2 regions of the Pseudomonas sp. LBUM1671 genome follow, and region 1 is predicted to be linked to the other one. Evidence: predicted binding sites of a transcription regulator. Region 1 holds the regulator's gene; the other holds the start of a gene.
The links. Region 1 encodes sigma-54, which starts transcription at its own class of promoters, with help from an activator protein. Its sites were predicted from a motif close to ANTGGCATNNANNTTGCTNT; they were not measured.
Positions count from the first base shown of each region.

Region 2: ACA060_RS09250 (CmpA/NrtA family ABC transporter substrate-binding protein) is a predicted target of sigma-54. The motif match lies at 9,125-9,144, and genes of this name have one in related genera.

Region 1 is NZ_CP166782.1:960,940-971,825, forward strand. It holds gene yjgA (ribosome biogenesis factor YjgA) at 1-168, opposite strand, end outside; gene pmbA (metalloprotease PmbA) at 277-1,623, shown strand; gene ACA060_RS04205 (FagA protein) at 1,871-2,278, shown strand; gene ACA060_RS04210 (class II fumarate hydratase) at 2,259-3,635, shown strand; gene ACA060_RS04215 (DUF2753 family protein) at 3,663-4,091, shown strand; gene ACA060_RS04220 (superoxide dismutase) at 4,093-4,704, shown strand; gene ACA060_RS04225 (ZIP family metal transporter) at 4,735-5,628, shown strand; gene ACA060_RS04230 (HPr family phosphocarrier protein) at 5,789-6,064, opposite strand; gene rapZ (RNase adapter RapZ) at 6,080-6,937, opposite strand; gene ptsN (PTS IIA-like nitrogen regulatory protein PtsN) at 6,940-7,404, opposite strand; gene hpf (ribosome hibernation-promoting factor, HPF/YfiA family) at 7,417-7,725, opposite strand; gene ACA060_RS04250 (RNA polymerase factor sigma-54) at 7,800-9,293, opposite strand; gene lptB (LPS export ABC transporter ATP-binding protein) at 9,478-10,203, opposite strand; gene lptA (lipopolysaccharide transport periplasmic protein LptA) at 10,203-10,751, opposite strand; gene lptC (LPS export ABC transporter periplasmic protein LptC) at 10,738-10,886, opposite strand, start outside.
Region 2 is NZ_CP166782.1:2,018,378-2,029,263, reverse strand. It holds gene ACA060_RS09280 (YggL family protein) at 1-301, opposite strand, end outside; gene dacB (D-alanyl-D-alanine carboxypeptidase/D-alanyl-D-alanine endopeptidase) at 536-1,996, shown strand; gene ACA060_RS09270 (sensor domain-containing diguanylate cyclase) at 2,130-4,532, opposite strand; gene rlmKL (bifunctional 23S rRNA (guanine(2069)-N(7))-methyltransferase RlmK/23S rRNA (guanine(2445)-N(2))-methyltransferase RlmL) at 4,674-6,944, opposite strand; gene rmf (ribosome modulation factor) at 7,476-7,691, shown strand; gene ACA060_RS09255 (quinone-dependent dihydroorotate dehydrogenase) at 8,013-9,032, opposite strand; gene ACA060_RS09250 (CmpA/NrtA family ABC transporter substrate-binding protein) at 9,264-10,475, shown strand; gene ACA060_RS09245 (ANTAR domain-containing response regulator) at 10,491-10,886, shown strand, end outside.

The sequences.
Region 1 (10,886 bases):
ATCGGCCAGTGCCCGGCGCATAGCGTCGGTCAACGGCAGTTTTGCCAGCAAGTCAGGCTTGAGCGTTGTAAGGCGCTCGCCGAGGTCAACCAGAGCATGAAGCTCGCGTTTAACCTGGGATTTGCTTTTTTCTCCCGTATCGAGGGAGTCGTCGTAAGAATCAACCATGGTGGCCGTCCGCAAAGAAACGCCGCCATGATAACCAGTCGGGGGCCGCTTGTCCGGCCCGGTCGCTCGAAGGCCCCAGCCGAAAGCAGAATTTGAGTGGAGAACAGCATGAGTGCAGTTGAAAGCGTCGGCCCACAAGCGTTGCCGGCACTGCAAGAACAAGTCGAGCAGATCATCGCTGAAGCCAAGCGTCAGGGTGCCAGTGCCTGTGAAGTGGCCGTGTCCCTGGAGCAGGGCCTGTCCACCTCGGTGCGCCAGCGTGAAGTCGAAACCGTCGAGTTCAACCGCGACCAGGGCTTTGGCATCACTTTGTATGTCGGTCAGCGCAAAGGCTCGGCCAGCACCTCGGCCAGTGGTCCTGAGGCGATTCGTGAAACCGTCGCCGCCGCACTGGCCATCGCCAAGCACACTTCCGAAGACGAAGCTTCAGGCCTGGCAGATGCCGCGCTGATGGCCAGGGATCTGCAGGATTTCGACCTGTTCCATGAATGGGACATTACCCCGGAGCAAGCCATCGAGCAGGCGCTGACCTGTGAAGCCGCGGCATTTGCTGCCGACAGCCGGATCAAGAACGCCGACGGCACTACCCTCAGTACCCATCAAGGCTGCCGCGTCTATGGCAACAGTCACGGTTTCATCGGCGGTTATGCGTCGACCCGTCACAGCCTCAGCTGCGTGATGATCGCCGAGGCTGATGGCCAGATGCAGCGCGATTACTGGTACGACGTAAACCGTCAGGGCAACTTGCTGGCCGACCCGGTAAGCATCGGCCAACGCGCCGCGCAACGTGCCGCGAGTCGATTGGGCGCGCGTCCGGTGCCGACCTGCGAAGTGCCGGTGCTGTTTTCTGCGGAGCTGGCCGGTGGTTTGTTCGGCAGCTTCCTTTCGGCGATTTCCGGCGGCAGTCTGTATCGCAAGTCGTCGTTCCTTGAAGGCACCTTGGGTCAGAAGCTGTTCCCGGAATGGCTGACCATCGATGAGCGTCCGCACTTGATGCGTGCCATGGGCAGTTCGGCGTTCGACGGTGATGGCCTGGCGACCTACGCCAAACCGTTCGTCGAAAAGGGCGAGTTGGTGTCCTACATCCTCGGCACCTATTCCGGCCGCAAGCTGGGTATGCCGAGCACCGCCAACGCAGGGGGCGTGCACAACCTGTTCGTCACCCATGGTGATGAAGATCAGGCGGCCTTGCTGCGCCGCATGGGGCGCGGTTTGCTGGTCACCGAGCTGATGGGCCAGGGCCTGAACATGGTCACCGGCGATTACTCCCGTGGTGCGGCGGGTTACTGGGTCGAGAACGGCGAAATCCAGTTCGCGGTCCAGGAGGTCACCATCGCCGGTAACATGCGCGACATGTTCAAGCAGATCGTTGCCGTGGGTAATGACCTGGAGCTGCGCAGCAACATTCGCACCGGTTCGGTGTTGATCGAGCGGATGACCGTCGCAGGCAGCTAACGCTGGCCGCTACACAAAAAGGCGCGCCACCCCATTGGGTGGCGCGCCTTTTTTTATGCCTTTGCACTGGCCCCTGTGGGAGCGGGCTTGCTCGCGAAGGCGGTGTATCAGTCAACAAAGATGCTGAATATGGTGGCCCCTTCGCGAGCAAGCCCGCTCCCACATGGAGTTTGTCGTGTGCTTTCGGGGTTGTGTTGGTTCTCATTATTATCTAATAATAAATCTCATTACCGAATGGGCCCGGATCATGAGTTTTGCCTTGCACGAGCAGCCTTACCTCGAAAGCTGGCGCTGGATGAGTCGCCAGATCCGTTGCGCGATGGACCCCGACGAACCGCGCCTGATCGAACATTACCTGGCTGAAGGCCGGTATCTGGCGTGTTGCACGGCAACCTCACCCTGGACCATCGCCGAAACCTCGTTTCGTTTGCTGCTCGACACCGCCGCCGATGTCGCGCTCCCTTGGCACTGGCGGACTTACTGCCTGGACCAGGCCTGGCGCCCATTGCGCGATCTGGAACGCCTCTCTCTGTGCAAATGCCGCCTCAAGCGCTGGCAAAGCTACACCTGGCAACTGGCGATCTGCGAGTTGCAGCCCTCGATTCCTCTCATAGAACTGGTGCAAGGATTTAGTGATGACCAAGACCCGTATTGAGCGCGACAGCATGGGCGAGCTTCAAGTCCCGGTGGACGCCCTCTATGGCGCGCAGACCCAGCGTGCGGTGGATAACTTCCCGATCAGCGGCAAGCCGATGCCGGTGCAGTTCATCCGCGCTCTGATCCTGGCCAAGGCTGCCGCCGCCCAGGCCAACGTCGAACTCAAGCAGATCAGCGAGTCCCAGGGCAAAGCCATCGTCGATGCATCACTGGGGTTGCTTCAGGGCGACTTCATGCAGCACTTTCCGGTGGATATCTTCCAGACCGGTTCCGGCACCAGTTCCAACATGAACGCCAACGAAGTGATCGCCACCCTGGCCAGCCGTCTGCTCGGTGAGCCAGTGAACCCTAACGATCACGTGAATTGCGGCCAAAGCAGCAACGACATCATCCCGACCACCCTCCATGTCAGCGCTGCACTCGCGTTGCATGAACAACTGCTGCCGGCGCTGGTGCGGCTGGTGCAGGTCATCGAGCGCAAGGCTGAAGAGGTTCATCACCACGTCAAAACCGGTCGCACGCACCTGATGGACGCGATGCCGGTGCGCATGAGCCAGGTGCTGAATGGCTGGGCGCAGCAGCTCAAGGCCAACATCGGCCATTTGCAGGACTTGCTGCCGAGCCTGCAATCCCTGGCCCAGGGCGGCACGGCGGTAGGCACCGGGATCAATGCACATCCGCAATTCGCCGCGCGTTTCAGCCAACAGCTGAGCGAACTGACTCACGTTCAATTCACGCCGGGCAAGGATCTGTTTGCCCTGATCGGCTCCCAGGACACTGCGGTGGCGGTCTCCGGCCAACTCAAAGCGACAGCGGTTTCCTTGATGAAAATCGCCAACGACCTGCGCTGGATGAACTCCGGTCCGCTGGCGGGCCTCGGCGAAATCGAACTCGAAGCCTTGCAACCGGGTTCCTCGATCATGCCGGGCAAGGTCAACCCGGTGATCCCGGAGGCCACCGCCATGGTCGCCGCCCAGGTAATCGGCAATGACACGGTGATCACCATCGCCGGTCAATCGGGCAATTTCGAGCTGAACGTGATGCTGCCGATCATCGCCCAGAACCTGCTGAGCAGCATCGAATTGCTGGCCAACTCCAGCCATCTGCTGGGGGAGAAGGCCATCGCCACTTTCAAGGTCAACGAGGCGCGGATCAAAGAGGCGCTGTCGCGCAACCCGATTCTGGTGACCGCACTCAACCCGATCATCGGTTACCAAAAAGCCGCTGAAATCGCCAAGAAGGCCTATCAGCAGGGCCGTCCGGTGATCGATGTCGCCCTGGAGCACACCGACCTGACGCGCAGCCAACTGGAAGAATTGCTCAACCCAGAGAAGCTCACCGCAGGCGGCGTGTAATCACCGCTACCGCTTTGGAGGCTCACCATGGAGCACTGGAAACGCACGATCGAAAGGGCTAATCGCCATTTCATGCTGGGTGAACTCGTCGATGCCCGCGAGGCTTACTTGCAGGCTTTGGCCCTGGCCCAGGTGTTATTCGAGCGCTGGGCGGATGCCGACGAAGCGGTGGCGGCCTGCGTGATTTCCCACCACAACCTGGCCGACTTGCACTTGCGTCTTAACCAGCCGGAGGAGAGCGCCGAATATTTGTGCGCGATCCATCAGCGGTTGTTGCAGACCCTGCAGGACCCGCGCCTGGCCCCGGCCCTGCGTGAAGCCGCGCTGCGCCAAAGCAGCAAAACCTATGTCGAGCTGCTGAATTTCATCAGCGAGCATGGCGAATACCCGCGCACGCACCGTTTGCTGCGCACCGATACCGCATCGTCTGCGCCTCTACATCATGGAGTCCATTGAAATGGCTTTTACCTTGCCTGCCCTGCCTTACGCCTACGATGCCCTGGAACCGCATATTGATGCGCAGACCATGGAGATCCACTACACCAAGCACCACCAGACCTACATCAATAATCTCAACGCCGCTGTCGAGGGCACCGAATTTGCCGAATGGTCGGTGGAAAAACTGGTCGCCAGCGTCCAGCAGTTGCCGGAAAAACTCCGTGCGGCGGTGATCAATCAGGGCGGCGGCCACGCCAACCATTCGCTGTTCTGGGAAGTGATGGCGCCTCACGGCGGCGGCAAACCCGACGGTGCGCTGGCCAAGGCGATTGATGAGCAACTGGGTGGCCTGGACCGTTTCAAGGAAGCCTTCACCAAAGCTGCGCTGACCCGCTTTGGCAGTGGCTGGGCCTGGCTGAGTGTCACACCGCAAAAGGCCCTGATTGTGGAAAGCAGCGGTAACCAGGACAGCCCGTTGATGAATGGCAATACGCCAATCCTCGGCCTGGATGTCTGGGAGCACGCCTATTACCTGCAATATCAGAACCGCCGTCCGGAATACATCAATGCGTTCTACAACGTCATCAATTGGCCTGAAGTCGCTGCGCGGTATCAGGCTGCGCTGGTTTAAGTCCTCTATCAAAACAATCCAAGGCTGACTATGGGCACTGAAACACTGGCGATCGGCAGCGGACGAATGTTTCGCTACGCGTTGGGATCGCTGTTGCTGCTGGCGGGCATGTCGTTGTTGGTCGCCCATGGACTGGCGTGGCTGGACCTCGAGCCAAGATTGCTGCGCGCACTGCAGGGCGGGGCGATTTGCGCCTTGGGCACTGCGTTGGGTGCAGTGCCGGTGCTGGTGATTCGGCGGATGCCGCAGTCGGTCAGCGATACGCTGCTCGGTTTCGGTGCCGGGGTGATGCTCGCGGCGACGGCGTTTTCGCTGATTGTCCCGGGGATCTCCGCCGCTGAAAGCCTGGGGCTGACACCCTGGGCGGCCAGCGGACTGATCAGCTTCGGCATCATGCTCGGCGCGTTCGGGCTGTTTCTGGTGGATCGAAAGGTCTCGGGCGCCTCACCGGAAATGCTCGTCGGAACCCTGGAACGGCCGGTCATCCCGCCGCGGATTTGGTTGTTTGTGTTTGCCATCATTGCCCACAACATTCCTGAAGGCATGGCGGTCGGGGTCTCGGCCGGTGGAGGAATGCCGGATGCCGACAGCCTGGCCATGGGCATCGCGTTGCAGGATGTACCGGAAGGGCTGGTGATCGCGCTGGTGCTGGCAGGCGCGGGGATGTCGCGGGTCAAGGCGTTCCTGATCGGTGCGGCATCAGGGTTGGTCGAGCCGGTCTTCGCGCTGTTGTGCGCCTGGCTGGTGAGCCTGGCCGAATTGCTGTTGCCATTGGGATTGGCGCTGGCGGCGGGGGCGATGTTGCTGGTGGTCACCCATGAAGTCATCCCCGAATCGCGGCGCAATGGTCACGACAAGCTGGCGAGCCTTGGGTTGTTGATCGGGTTTTGTTTGATGATGGTGATGGATACGGCGTTGGCCTGAAAAGGCATTGATGCCTGTGTGGCGAGGGGATTTATCCCCGTTGGGTCGCGAAGCGACCCCCAGCGTCGGTGCAGCAGACTAAGTTGCCTGCTTTACGACTGCTTCGCAGCCGAACGGGGATAAATCCCCTCGCCACAGGTGCCCGCTCAAAAAGGCGGGGTTACTCGCCTTCGTCGAAGAAGTTGTTGATCAATGCGACCAGCGCATCCATCGCTTCCTGCTCTTGCTCGCCTTCCGTACTCAGATGGATTTTGGTGCCCTTGCCGGCGGCGAGCATCATCATGGCCATGATGCTTTTGCCATCGACCGTGGATTCTGGTGTGCGACCGACTCTGATCTTGCATTCCGGATACTGACCAGCAACGCCAACGAATTTAGCCGAAGCGCGGGCATGCAGGCCCAGCTTGTTGATGATTTCTATGTCCCGAGCAGGCATCGCGATGTGAATCCTTTAGCTGAGGTCGCGGTGGCGAACCTGGACGTTCTTCAGGGATTGTTGCAGGACCTGGCCCAGACGTTCGGTCAGGTAGACGGAGCGGTGATGCCCGCCGGTGCAGCCAATGGCAATGGTGACATAAGCCCGGTTGCTGGCGGCAAAGCGCGGCAACCACTTGAGCAGGTATGTGGAAATGTCCTGGAACATCTCTTCGACGTCCGGTTGTGCCGCCAGGTAGTCGGCCACCGGTTGATCAAGTCCGGACTGCTCACGCAATTCCGGTTTCCAGTAAGGGTTGGGCAGGCAGCGCACGTCGAACACCAGGTCGGCGTCGACCGGCATGCCACGCTTGAACCCGAAAGACTCCACCAGGAACGCAGTGCCGGCTTCCGGCTGGTTCAGCAGGCGCAACTTGATGGTATCGCGCAGCTGATAAAGGTTCAGGTTGGTGGTGTTGACCTTGAGGTCGGCCAGGTCGGCGATAGGGCCCAGCAACAGGGTCTCGTCTTGAATCGCCTCGGCCAGCGAGCGATTGGCGTTGCTCAGAGGATGGCGACGACGGGTTTCCGAGAAGCGTTTGAGCAACGTTTCTTCGTCAGCGTCCAGATACAGCACATCGCATTTGATATGCCGACTGCGGACTTCTTCCAACAGTTCCGGAAACCGTGACAGGTGACTCGGCAGGTTGCGCGCATCGATGGAGACGGCAACCAGCGGCTGTGCCAGTTCAGTATGAATCAGCGCGCGCTCGGCCAGTTCCGGCAGTAATCCGGCGGGAAGGTTGTCGATGCAGTAGTAGCCGTTGTCCTCGAGAACATCGAGGGCGGTACTTTTACCTGAGCCGGAACGGCCACTGACGATGATCAGGCGCATGATCAGTGACCGTTCTGCTCGTCCAGGACAACCTGATACAAGGCTGCGTTGCTCGGGGCACTGCGCAGTTTTTCGCGCACTTCCTTGCGATCGAGCATGCTGGCGATCTGGCGCAGAAGTTCCAGGTGGGCATCGGTAGCGGCTTGCGGGACCAGCAGAACGAACAGCAGGTCAACCGGGGCGCCGTCGATGGCGTCGAAATCGATGGGGGCGTCGAGGTGCATCAGTGCGCTGACAGGCGACGTACAACCTTTCAGACGACAGTGGGGAATGGCGATGCCGTTACCAAAACCGGTCGAACCGAGTTTTTCACGGGCAATCAGAGCCTCGAAGACATCTTGCATCTCCAGATCCGGGACTTCTTTATGGATAAGGTTGGCAATTTGCTCGAGGGCTTTCTTTTTGCTGCCGCCCGGCACGTTCACGAGGGAACGGCCGGGGGTCAGGATGCTTTCAAGTCGGATCATGGGTAGGGAGTGTTAACGACCGGTCGCGCCCTGGAGGAGGCTTTGGGTCTTTTCCTTATGCTTTTTGAGTTGTTTATCCAGCTTGTCGGTCAGCGCGTCGATCGCCGCATACATATCGGTATGCTCCGCGTTGGCGACCACTTCATTGCCGGGAATATGCAGCGTGGCTTCGATTTTCTGCTTGAGCTTTTCGACCGTCATCGTGACCTGCACGTTGGTGATCTTGTCGAAATGCCTCTCTAATCGTTGGAGTTTTTCGCCGATGTAGGTGCGAAGAGGTTCGGTCACTTCCAGTTGGTGTCCACTGATGTTGACTTGCATACAGCTTCTCCTTCGTTGCCAGTGCATAAAGCGGCAGGCAGAAATGCCTGCCACTGGAACGCTGTGGCGTGGCTCTACATCAACCGCTTGCGTTCGCTCGAAGGCGCGATCCCGAGGGATTCGCGGTACTTGGCGACGGTGCGGCGAGCCACCTGAATGCCTTGTGCCTCCAGTAAACCAGCGATCTTGCTGTCACTCAACGGCTTTTTCTGATTTTCCGCAGCAACCAGTTTTTTGATGATCGCGCGGATCGCTGTGGACGAGCATTCACCGCCTTCGGAGGTGCTGACGTGGCTCGAGAAAAAGTATTTCAGTTCATATATGCCCCGAGGGGTATGCATGAATTTCTGTGTGGTCACCCGGGAAATCGTCGATTCGTGCATGCCTACCGCTTCGGCGATGTCATGCAGGACCAGCGGTTTCATCGCTTCGTCGCCGTACTCCAGGAAGCCGCGCTGATGCTCGACGATCTGGGTGGCTACTTTCATAAGAGTTTCGTTGCGGCTTTGCAGGCTTTTGATGAACCAGCGGGCTTCTTGCAGCTGATTGCGCATGAAGGTGTTGTCGGCACTGGTGTCGGCGCGGCGTACAAAACCGGCGTATTGAGCGTTGACCCGCAACCGTGGCACCGATTCCTGGTTCAGCTCGACCAGCCAGCGCTCGTTGTCCTTGCGCACGATCACGTCAGGGACAACGTACTCGGCTTCACTCGACTCGATCTGCGAGCCCGGACGCGGGTTGAGGCTCTGCACCAGTTCGATCACCTGGCGCAGTTCATCTTCCTTGAGCTTCATGCGGCGCATCAGCTGGCTGTAGTCGCGGCTGCCGAGCAGGTCGATGTAGTCGGTGACCAGGCGCTTGGCTTCAGCCAGCCAAGGCGTCTTGGCGGGCAGCTGGCGCAGTTGCAGCAGCAGGCATTCACCCAGGTTGCGGGCGCCGATGCCGGCCGGCTCGAATTGCTGGATGCGGTGCAGGACGGCTTCGATTTCGTCCAGTTCAATGTCCAGTTCCGGATCGAAGGCTTCGAGAATTTCCTCGAGGGTTTCGTCCAGGTAACCCTGATTGTTGATGCAGTCGATCAGGGTCACGGCGATCAGGCGATCGGTGTCGGACATCGGTGCCAGGTTCAGTTGCCACAACAAATGGCTTTGCAGGCTTTCGCCGGCCGATGTGCGGGTGGTGAAATCCCACTCGTCGTCATCGCTGCTGGGCAGGCTGCTGGCGCTGGTCTGGTAGACGTCTTCCCACGCGGTATCGACAGGCAGTTCGTTGGGAATGCGCTCGTTCCAGTCACCTTCCTCGAGGTTATCCACCGTCGGGGCGGTTTCCTGGTAGGAGGGTTCCGAAACATCGGCGTTGGGGAGCTGTTCGGCTTTGTCGGCCAATGGGTCGGCGTTATCGAAGTCGTCGCCTTCTTCCTGGCGTTCGAGCATCGGATTGGACTCCAGGGCCTCCTGGATTTCCTGTTGCAGGTCCAGGGTCGACAATTGGAGCAGGCGGATGGCCTGTTGCAGCTGCGGTGTCATCGTCAGCTGCTGGCCCATTCTCAAGACTAGCGATGGTTTCATGGCAGGGGCTTAACACCTTATTCGCCGGCGCACATGCGCCATCCACTACAGGGCGCCGGAGCGCCAAACATAAGCAAATTATATGCCCGAAACTGCAGCGTTTGCCTAGAGCGCTGTAACAATAAAAAAGTATTGATTTTTTATCGAGACGAGCGCTCGGACAACCAGCCAGACACGTCAGCGCTTACAGGCGGAACTCGTGGCCCAGATACACTTCTTTGACCAGTTCGTTGGCCAGGATGGTGGCGGAGTCACCTTCGGCGATCAGCTGGCCATCGTTTACGATGTAGGCAGTTTCGCAGATATCCAGGGTCTCACGGACGTTGTGGTCAGTGATCAGCACGCCAATGCCTTTGGCCTTGAGGTGGTAGATGATCTGTTTGATGTCGCCCACCGAGATCGGGTCCACACCGGCGAAAGGTTCATCGAGCAGGATGAATTTCGGGTTGGTGGCCAGTGCCCGGGCGATTTCCACGCGGCGGCGCTCACCACCGGACAGGCTCATGCCGAGGTTGTCGCGGATGTGGCTGATGTGGAATTCCTGCAGCAGGCTTTCCAGCTCCTTGCGACGATCGGCCTTGTCGAGTTCCTTGCGGGTCTCGAGGATGGCCATGATGTTGTCCGCAACCGAGAGTTTGCGGAAGATCGACGCTTCTTGCGGAAGATAGCCGATACCGGCCTTTGCACGACCGTGCATCGGCTGGTGGCTGACGTCCAGGTCGTCGATCAGTACGCGACCCTGATCGGCCTGCACAAGGCCAACGATCATGTAGAAGCAGGTGGTCTTGCCGGCGCCGTTAGGGCCCAGCAGGCCGACGATCTGACCGCTGTCGATGGACAGGCTGACGTCACGCACGACCTGGCGGCTCTTGTAGCTCTTGGCCAGATGCTGAGCTTTCAGAGTTGCCATTACGGGGCCTTTTGCTCTTCGGTTTTCTTTTTCGGCTGGATCACCATGTCAATGCGCGGACGCGACTCGGTGACCTTGCTGCCCGTAGCACGCCCGGCGCTCGCAAGCTTTTTCTGGGTGTCGTAGACGATTTTCTCGCCTTGGGTGGTGTTGTTGTCCTTGTCGATGACTTTCGCTTTATCGATCAGCACGACGCGGTTTTGCGAGGCGTGGTACTGGATGGTCACCCCCCAGCCTTGCACAGGCTTGGTGTCGCCAGCCGTCTGCATCTGCTCAAAGTAGGCAAGGTTGCCCACCGATGTCACCACGTCAATGTCGCCAGTCGAGGTGCGAGTGATGGTCACGGTATTGCCGGTGACCTTCATCGAGCCCTGAGTAATGATCACGTCACCCTTATAGGTGGCAACGCCATTCTTGTCGTCCAGTTGGGCGTCGTCGGCCTGAATGCGGATAGGCTGCTCTTGATCGTTCGGCAGAGCCCAGGCGCTCACGCTTCCCAGTGCTGCGCCCAGACTGAGCAAAATAGGGAGAGTTTTAACGAGCCTCATACTGTCCTCTTACGTTCGATAGCAGGTGTATCCTGCTTTCTTTCAAGTACGCTTTCATTCCGTTGCCTGTCGATACACCGCCAGCGCCGTCGATTCTAACGGGTTGATCGGTCTGCGCATATTGCTCCTTGGGGA
Region 2 (10,886 bases), 1.1 Mb from region 1:
TCAGCGGGCTGACGGTTGCTTCGGTCAGTTCGCTGCGGCCTTTGAGCCAGGCTTCAACAGCAGCGCGCTGCTCTTCGGACACCGAGCCACGTTTCTGCAGGCAAACCAGACCGAAGTCGTCGCCGCCAACATAGCCCAGACCGTTGGCTTCCATGGCTTCTTTCAGGAACGCGTCGAGGAAAGCATCAATGGCTTCATCAGCCAAATCTTCTTTGAAATCCAGGTTCAGTTCGAAACCCAGCTCTTGAAATTCATCGACGCACAGTTTTTTGCGCAGACGCTGGGAACGGTTAGTCGCCATTGGAACAATCCTCATAAGTAATAACGGGCGGCACTTTAGCAGTTTAAGCCGCTAATTGCCCGACTCTCTGGGGCGCGTCAGTGACCGTCGGTAAAAAAATTGCGGATTAGAGGGCCACGGCAAGGCACAAGCCGTTACACCTTGGGGCATAATGCCGACACTTTCATGACCACTGAGGGAATTTATCTTCATGCCCTCGCCTTTTTTCCCCTCGAATGCAGGGTTGTATTTCAGATGATCAAATCTTTACGTCCATTGTTGCTGGCCGGTTTCCTTCTTCCTCTGGCCTTCTCCGTTTCCGCCGCCACTATCAACACCGGTCTGTCACCCAACGTCGAAAAGGCCCTCAAGGCCAGCAAGCTTCCGGACAACGCCTTGTCGCTGGTGATGATCCCGTTGAACGGTCCGGGCACCCCGACCATTTACAACGCGGACGTATCGGTCAACCCGGCCTCGACCATGAAGCTGGTGACCACCTATGCCGCGCTGGAAATGCTTGGCCCGAACCATCAGTGGAAAACCGAGTTCTACACCGACGGTACCCTCAGCGGCGGCATCCTCAACGGCAACCTCTACCTCAAGGGTGGCGGCGATCCGAAACTGAACATGGAAAAACTCTGGCTGTTGATGCGTGACTTGCGCGCCAACGGCGTGACGCAAATCACCGGCGACCTGGTGCTGGACCGCGGTTTCTTCGTGCAACCGCAACTGCCGGAGTTCAACGACGACGGCAATGACGAGAACAAACCGTTCCTGGTCAAACCCGACTCGCTGTTGGTGAACCTCAAGGCCCTGCGTTTCGTGGCGCGCAACGACAATGGCCGGGTCCTGGTGTCAGTAGAGCCGCCGATTGCCAGCATCAATATCGAAAACCAGGTCAAAGCGGTCAATTCCAAGCAATGCACCGGTGGCGTGCGTTACAACCCGGTGACCCAGGCCGATGGCAGCGTGACCGTGACGGTCGGCGGTCAGTTGGGCGAAGGCTGCAGCTCGCAGACTTATCTGTCGCTGCTCGACCACGCAACCTACACCGCCGGTGCCGTGCGGGCGATCTGGAAGGAACTGGGCGGCAGCATTCAGGGCAGGGATCGTCTGTCTCCGACGCCGAGCAACGCCAAGGTGTTGGCCCGGGCTTACTCGCCGGATCTGGCGGAAATCATTCGCGACATCAACAAATACAGCAACAACACCATGGCTCAGCAGCTGTTCCTGAGCCTGGGCCAGAAATTCCGCACCGACGCCGACGGCGACGACGCCAAGGCTGCCCAGCGCGTGGTGCGTCAGTGGCTGGCGAAGAAAGGCATCACCGCGCCGCACCTGGTGATGGAGAACGGCTCCGGCCTGTCCCGCGCCGAACGTGTGAGCGCCCGTGAAATGGCGGCGATGCTGCAAGCCGCTTGGCGCAGCCCGTATTCCGCCGAGTTCATCAGTTCGATGCCGATTGCCGGCACCGACGGCACCATGCGCAAACGCCTGAAGACCACGGCGATGCGCGGCGAAGCCCACGTCAAGACCGGCACCCTGAACACCGTGCGCGCGATCTCCGGTTACAGCCGTGACGTCAACGGCAACACCTGGGCGGTGGTGGCGATCCTCAACGACAAGGCCCCGTTTGGCGCATCGTCGGTGCTGGATCAGGTACTTCTTGACCTGTATCGCCAGCCGAAAGTGCCGGAAACGGCTTCGGTGCTCTAACCCGCCCCTCCAAACACTGAAGATCATTGTGGGAGCGAGCTTGCTCGCGATAGCGGAGTATCAGTCAACATTGATATCGACTGACACACCCTCATCGCGGGCAAGCCCGCTCCCACAGGGTTTGCAGGTGGCTTTAGCTGGTTTGCGGCTCGACCCGATCCCGTCCCGCCTGCTTCGCTGCGTACACCCCCGAATCCGCCCGCAGCAACAGCGCATCCGCGCCCTCCCCGACTCGCCAACTGGCAATCCCGAAACTCGCGGTCACGGTTCCTACGCCTTCGATCGGTGAACTGCGCAACCCTTGCCACAACTGCAAGGCCAGCACGTGAGCCTGTTCGGCATCGATGTCCGGGCACAACACCATGAATTCCTCGCCCCCCAGGCGGCAGAACACATCAGTACGCCGCAGACGATGGCCGATGCGCTCGCACACGGCTTGCAACACCCGATCACCCACGGCGTGGCCATGCAGGTCATTGATGCGTTTGAAGTGGTCGATGTCGAGCATGATCACCGACAACTCGCCACCACCGCGCTCGACCCGGGCCATTTCGGTGGTCAGGCGCTCTTGAAAGTAGCGGCGGTTGTGGATGCCGGTCAGCGAGTCGGTGATCGACAGCGCCCGCAGCTCTTCTTCCACCCGCTTGAGGTCGGAAATGTCCGAGATGTAACCGTGCCAGAGCACGCCGCCACCCGGCAGTTCCTCCGGGGTCGCTTCGCCGCGAACCCAGCGCAGGCCGCGCTGAGGCAGTTGCACCCGGTATTCCTCGCGCCACGGGCTGAGGGTGTCCGCCGACGCGCGGATCGAGGCGCGCACGCGAGTCGTGTCCTGTGGATGAATCCGCGTAAAGATCGCTTCCGCGTTGAGCAGCAGCACATCCGGTTCGAGCTCGTAGATCTCGCGAATCCCGTCGCTGGCGTAGATCACGCTGAAACGACCGTCGAATTCCATCTTGAATTGATAAATGCCACCGGGCACATGGGCGCTGAGTTTTTTCAGCAACAGATCGCGCGCGGCCAGGGCCTCGTGAACACGTTTGCGTTCGGTGATGTCGATGCAGACCGCCAGATGCCCGACCCACAGGCCTTGCTCGTCGAGTACCGGGGTCGCGAGCATATTAACGGTCAAATGGCTACCGTCCTGACGGACCAGCGTCCATTCCCGCGCTTCGTGACCGCCCTGTTCTCCGCCTTCGACCAACATTGCCTGACAGGTCGGGATCGGCTTGCCATAGCGCGCACTCAACTCCGCCGCGCGAGTCACCAGCTCCCGGGGAAAGTGCAGGTTTTCCAGGGTCATGTGCCCGACCACTTCAGCGCTGGAGTAACCCAGCATCTGCTCGGCCCCGGCGTTGAAGGTGCTGATGACACCACGCAGGTCGGTGGCGATGATCGCCACTTGCGTCGCGGCATCCAGCACGCCGCGCAACTGGCCGTGAGTGCCGCGCAATTCCTGCTCGCGGTCGTGCAACTCCTGGGTGCGCTGCTCGACCATTTTCAACGCACGCTGGCGTTGGCTGACCAACACGTAGAGCAACGCACTGAGCAGCACACTGAGCAACCCCCCAAGCACCACCAGGCTGGTCACCGAGGAATGGTTGGCTTTCAGAAAGGCTTCGCTGGGTAATATGTCGACTTGATAGTCGTGGTCGGCCATACGCAACAAGCGTGTCGCAGATAATTCGCTGGGCGCTGCCGAGTTATAAGACTCGTAAAGCACTTCGTGCTGGTCGTCGGTGGACAGGTCGAGGATGCGTACCGAGAGGTAGTCATAGCTGGCCTCCGGCAACCCGTCCGCCAGCAGCTGACGCATGCTGATCACGGCCATGACATAACCGAAGGGCTTGGCGGCCGGCGTCGCCGCATCACTCTGACGCTTCACCGGCGCCACCAACAGCACACCCCGCGCATAGGCTGGCTCGATGCCGACCAGATGCATCGGTTGCGACACCGCCATGCTGCCCGATTTGTCGGCCCGATCAAGGGTGGCGCGGCGCAACGGCTGGGCAAACAAGTCGTAGCCGAGCGGCGAGCCGAGCCGGCTTCGGGTCTGGCTGTAGAGCACCGCCACGTATTCATCCCGTTCGGCGGCCAATTGCAGTTGGCCCTCGGCATTGAGCTCACGCAGGGTGAAGTCGCTCAAACCTTCTTCTTCGCGCACCTTGCGCTCGAACTCTGCCCGCTCGGCGCGTGTGACCCGCGCAGCGAATGAATACGCCTGGGTGCGGTGCAGCAATGGTTGGGTGTAGCCGTCGAACTCCTCGCGGGAGACCGACTCGGAATTGGCGAAGAACCGGCGCAGGCCGTCGAGGCGCTGCTCCTGATCTTCGAAACGTTCTTCGATGCGGCTGTAACGTTCGCTGGCGAGCAGCTGGAAACGTTGCCGTAATTGATGGTGATATAGATTCAGCGTCGACCAGGCCAGCAATCCGGTAAGAATCCCGCCGACGAGCAATACCAGCAGCGCGACCAGCCAGGCCGAGACATCTTCGCTGATAAAACCCAGGATCTTGGGACGCACGGCGTGCAACGACATAAACGCAACTCAAAACGCCAGGTGCGGGAAAGCCCATTGGCCATGAGTTGAGTTATAGCTATTAGCCATCAATTTGACCAGCACAGAAAGAACCCAAGAGCCTTTAAAAATCAAGGCTCTGTGGATCCAATCACTGATCTGTCAACGGGCTGTGATTTTCCAGGCACGGTGGATCTTGCCATTACGGGCGAAATCCGGATCGATGGTCTGGGCGGTGATTTCTTCAACGGCATAACGCTCGGTGAGGTTTTCCTCGAGCGTGAACTTGCGGAAGTTGTTGGAGAAATACAAAACGCCGCCCGGCGCCAGGCGCGCCATGGCCAGGTCAATCAATTGCACCTGATCGCGCTGCACGTCGAAGATCCCTTCCATGCGCTTGGAGTTGGAGAACGTCGGCGGGTCGATGAAGATCAGGTCGTATTCGTCACGGCAGGCGTCGAGCCACGCCATCACGTCACCCTGCTCCAGGCGGTTCTTGTCAGAGAAACCGTTCAGCGACAGGTTGCGACGCGCCCAGTCCAGGTAGGTTTTCGACAGGTCGACGCTGGTGGTGCTGCGCGCGCCGCCCTTGGCCGCGTGAACGCTGGCCGTCGCGGTGTAGCAATACAGGTTGAGGAAGCGCTTGCCGGCCGCCTCTTTCTGGATGCGCATCCGCATTGGGCGGTGGTCGAGGAACAGACCGGTGTCGAGGTAGTCGGTGAGGTTGACCAGCAGCTTGACGCCACCTTCGTTGACCTCGACGAACTTGCCCTGCGCTGCCTGGCGTTCGTACTGCTTGGTGCCGCTCTGACGCTCGCGACGCTTGACCACCACGCGGCTCTTGTCGATGTTCAACGCCTGGGGAATCGCGGCCAGGGCATCGAACATGCGCGCCGAGGCTTTTTCCGGGTCGATGGACTTCGGTGCGGCGTATTCCTGGACGTGGACCCAATCCTGATACAGGTCGATGGCCATGGAATATTCCGGCATGTCGGCATCGTAGACGCGGTAGCAATCAATGCCTTCACGCTTGACCCACTTGCCCAACGCCTTGAGGTTCTTTTGCAGGCGGTTGGCAAACATCTGCCCGCCTTCGCTCAAGCGCGGTTGCTCGATCACCACCGGGGCCGGTTTGATCGGGTTGCCGTTCTTGTTGTACTTCTCGTACTTGCCCGGCGCTACATCGTTGTCTGCAACTTCGACTTCCGCCTGCTCGCGCTCGACCTGACGCTGTTCCGGGGTGCGACGCTCGCCGGTGACGAACTGGTCCGGGGTAACTTTGATCAGCAGCAATTTGCACGGCAAGGCGCCGTTCCAGAACGAATACTGTTTATGGCTGCGGATGCCCATGCGCTTGCCCAGGTCCGGCGCGCCGGTGAACACGGCCGCTTCCCAGTTCAGGCACGCCTGACGCAGACGCTCGCCGAGGTTCTGGTAGAGGTAGAGCAAGCTCGCCTCATCGCCCAGACGCTCGCCGTACGGCGGGTTGCAGATCACCAGGCCTTTCTGGTTCTGGTCCGGACGCGGCTCGAACGTGCCGACTTCGCCCTGGTAGATCTTGATCCACTCGCTCAGGCCTGCACGCTCGACGTTGTTGCGGCCCGGTTGAATCAGGCGCGGGTCGGCTTCGTAACCGCGAATCCACAGCGGTGGCTTGGCCAGGCCGGCCGCAGCGCGTTCGGTGGCTTCTTCGTGGAGCTTTTTCCACAGCGCCGGCACGTGACCGAGCCAGGCGGTGAAGCCCCACTGCTCGCGACGCAGGTTCGGCGCCATGTCGGCGGCGATCATCGCTGCTTCGACGAGGAACGTACCGACACCGCACATTGGGTCAGCCAGTGCGCCGCCATCGGCCGCGATACGTGGCCAGCCGGAACGGATCAGGATCGCGGCCGCGAGGTTTTCCTTCAGCGGCGCCGCGCCCTGCTGCAAGCGATAACCGCGCTGGTGCAGGCTGTGGCCGGACAGGTCGAGGGACAGAATGGCTTCGCCACGGTCCAGGCGCAGGTGAATGCGCAGGTCCGGGTTGAGCTTGTCGATGGACGGACGGTCGCCTTGCGGGGTGCGCAGTTTGTCGACGATGGCGTCTTTGACTTTCAAGGCGCCGAAGTGGGTGTTGTCGATGCCCGAGCCGTGACCGCTGAACTCGACGGCCAGGGTGCCGTCATTGAGCATGTGGTCTTGCCACTCGATGTCGAGCACGCCGTGGTACAGGTCTTCGGCGTCTTTCATCGGGAAACGCTTGAGCACCAGCAGGACCCGGTTCGCCAGACGCGACCACAGGCACAGGCGATAAGCGGTTTCCATGGTGGCCATGCCGCGCACAGCAGAGGTGTGCTCACGCGCTTCTTCAAGGCCAAGCCCGACGGCTTCCTCGATAAGCAGGCCTTCAAGACCTTTTGGGCAAGTGAGGAAGAGTTCGAAACGATCGGACATGGTAATTCCAGAGCCTTTAGCTAAGTGAACCGGCAACGCATTGCCGGCCCGGTTTTCAATCAGGCGCTTTTCTAAAAGAGCGCCCGCGTGGCACGAAGGTGTGCCGTCCCACCCGTGCTGCTCAGGTTAGAAGAGCTTAGATGCACAGGCAGATAAAAAAGTTGATGCAACAAAATGTCATAAGCCGACCCTTCGTCGAATAGTCGTCCTGCTCAACAGGAGCCATTCTCACTAAAGGATTAACCCCGTCATCCTGCGGGGGGCCGATCATACAGGGCTTTGACCAATAAACACTGGACAACATCGTGTTACTTATGGCCTTAGCATCTTTCTGGTTACGTTCTTATGACAAAACGATCATTCCCTCGATGTGACGCATTGGTTAGAACTCAACACAGGTTGACGTCGCAACGGCGTCAACACCTTGGCTCGCGACGCCGGCAGCGAGCCCCAACGGCAGGAGTTTTTTTCTGCCAGACCTCAATTGAGGTCGACGCGATAAATACAGTCAACAAGTGAGGGCAACACCCTATGAGAAGACTTAAGCGTGATCCGTTGGAAAGAGCATTTTTGCGCGGATATCAATATGGCGTTGGTGGCAAATCCCGTGAGCTTTGCCCATTTACTCTACCGTCGGTACGCCAAGCCTGGATTAACGGCTGGCGAGAAGGACGCGGCGACAACTGGGACGGTATGACCGGCACTGCGGGAATCCACAGACTCAACGAACTTCACGCCGTCGGCTAAACACAGGGCACAACACTCCGACACGACAATCTGATTACGTAACGACTTACCACGCACGCCCCATCCGGGCGGCGGGCTCCGGCCCAGGGGCACCTTCGAGGTGCCCTTTTTTATGCCTGTAAAAACACACACTGGGGAAATCGCTTTTGTGGTGAGGGGATTTATCCCCGTTGGGTCGCGAAGCGGCCCCAAACCCAGGCAACTCGGTGAATCAGTCAAAACTCATTGGCCGGATTTGCGACGGCTTCGCCGCCGAACGGGGATAAATCCCCTCGCCACAGAGAACTCACCTCAGCCCAGAAGCACTCTTGCCACAGGGGTTCAGCGCAGGGCGGCGATGGCGTCGACAGATTCGCGAATCAGCGCCGGGCCTTTGTAGATGAAGCCGGAGTAGATCTGCACCAGACTCGCGCCCGCGGCGATTTTCTCGGCTGCGTGCTTGCCTTCAGTGATGCCGCCCACGGCGATGATCGGCAAGCGCCCGGCCAGTTCCGCCGCCAGTACCTTCACGGTATGGGTGCTCTTCTCGCGAACCGGTGCGCCGGACAGACCGCCCGCCTCGTCACCATGCTCCATGCCTTCGACGCCCACGCGGCTCAGGGTGGTGTTGGTGGCAATCACCGCGTCCATCCCGGTGTCGATCAACGCTTGCGCGACCTGCGCGGTTTCTTCGTCGGTCATGTCCGGTGCGATCTTGATCGCCAGCGGTACATGTTTGCCGTGGCGCAACGCCAGTTCTGCGCGACGGGTCGCCAGATCAGCCAGCAATTGCTTGAGCGAATCACCGAACTGCAGGCTGCGCAGGCCCGGGGTGTTCGGCGAGCTGACATTGACCGTCACGTAGCTGGCGTGGGCGTAGACCTTGTCCAGGCAGATCAGGTAATCGTCGACTGCGCGCTCAACCGGCGTATCGAAGTTCTTGCCGATGTTGATGCCCAGCACGCCCTTGTACTTGGCCGCCGCCACGCGGGCCAGCAGGTGATCGACGCCGAGGTTGTTGAACCCCATGCGGTTGATGATCGCCTCGGCATCCGGCAGACGGAAAATCCGTGGCTTCGGGTTGCCCGGCTGCGGACGCGGGGTGATGGTGCCGATTTCGACAAAACCGAAACCCAGCTGGGCAAAACCGTCGATGGCCGCGCCGTTCTTGTCCAGACCGGCCGCCAGACCCACCGGGTTCGGAAATTCCAGACCCATGACATTCACCGGCATTTTCGCCGGTGCCTTGCACAGCAAACCGTTAAGGCCCAAACGTCCGCCCGCGCCGATCAGGTCCAGGGACAGATCGTGGGAGGTTTCCGGGGAAAGTTTGAACAACAGCTGACGGGCCAGGGTGTACATGGGCGGTTTTGACTCGATTGGCGGCGAAATGAGGCGGCAATTATAGCCGTGCATCGCGGTCGCAAGCGAGGCGCACAACAAAATCAGCGAGCGATGGCATATGCCTTGCACCAACACTGACATCAGCACTCATGCCAACGGCGGGATGAGTCGAAAGACAAAGGCGTCGTCACTTGGCCTTGCCCTGGCAAGCAGCCCGGTACGGCGCTTTTTTTTGGAAGGTGTTTAGCCATGAATGAAACCACAGCGGGCCCGTTGGCCTGGGTCAATGGCAGCGATGCCCCGGAAAAGACTGAAATCAACCTCGGCTTCATGGCCTTGAGCGACTGTGCCTCGGTGGTGGTCGCGGCCACGCAAGGTTTTGCACAGCCTTACGGCCTGACCCTGAACCTCAAGCGCCAGTCGTCCTGGGCCAACCTGCGAGACAAACTGGTCAGCGGCGAACTCGACGCCGCCCACAGCCTGTATGGCCTGATTTATGCCGTGCACCTGGGCATCGGCGGCGTGGTGCCGACCGACATGGCGGTGCTCATGGGCCTGAACCAGAACGGCCAGAGCATCAATCTTTCTCACGGCTTGCAGGCCTTGGGGGTGACCAGTCCTGAAGCACTGGACCGGCACGTGCACCAAAGTCGCCCAAAACTGACCTTCGCCCAGACATTTCCCACGGGCACCCATGCGATGTGGCTGTATTACTGGCTCGCGAGCCAGGGCATTCATCCGTTGCAGGACGTCGACAGCGTGGTGGTGCCGCCGCCACAGATGGTCGCGCACCTGCAAGCCGGGCGCATCGATGGCTTCTGCGTCGGCGAGCCGTGGTCCGCCAGCGCGGTAAAGCAGAACCTGGGGTTCACCATGGCGACGAGCCAGACCATCTGGCCCGACCACCCGGAAAAAGTCCTCGGCTGCACCCGCGCCTTTGTCGAGCAATACCCCAACACCGCCCGGGCGTTGGTGATGGCGATCCTCGAGGCCAGTCGCTTCATCGAAGACGGCAACGAAAACCGCCGCAGCACTGCGAAGCTGTTGAGTGCGCCCGAATACCTTGATGCGCCGCTCGATTGCATCGAACCGCGCTTGCTCGGTGACTACGCCGATGGCCTCGGCAATCGCTGGCAGGACCCGCACGCGCTGCGTTTTCATGCGAACGGCGAGGTCAACGTGCCGTACTTGTCCGACGGCATGTGGTTCATGACTCAGTTCCGCCGCTGGGGTTTGTTGCGCGACGACCCGGATTACCTCGGCGTGGCCCGTCAGGTCCAGCAACTAGACTTGTACCGTGAGGCCGCCAGCGCAGTCGGTGTTGCCTCCGAGGGCGAGGCAATGCGCAGCAGCCAGTTGATCGACGGCAAAATCTGGGACGGCTCCGACCCGGCCGGTTATGCCCGCAGTTTCAAGCTGCACGCCATGAGCGACAGCTCGCCCCTCATCGCCAGCCGCTGACAGGAGACTGCGAATATGTTGCGTATCCTGCTGATCAACGACACAGCAAAAAAAGTCGGCCGCCTGAAAGCGGCGCTGACCGAAGCCGGGTTTGAGGTCATTGATGAATCCGGTCTGACCATTGACCTGCCCGCGCGCGTCGAAACGGTGCGTCCTGATGTAATTCTGATCGATACCGAGTCACCGAGCCGCGATGTGATGGAGCAAGTGGTGCTGGTTTCCCGCGATCAACCGCGGCCGATTGTGATGTTTACCGATGAACATGATCCCGACGTGATGCGCCAGGCGATCAAGTCCGGGGTCAGTGCCTACATCGTCGAAGGCATTCACGCACAACGCTTGCAGCCGATTCTCGACGTGGCCATGGCCCGCTTTGAAAGCGACCAGGCCCTGCGCGCCCAGCTCAACGCC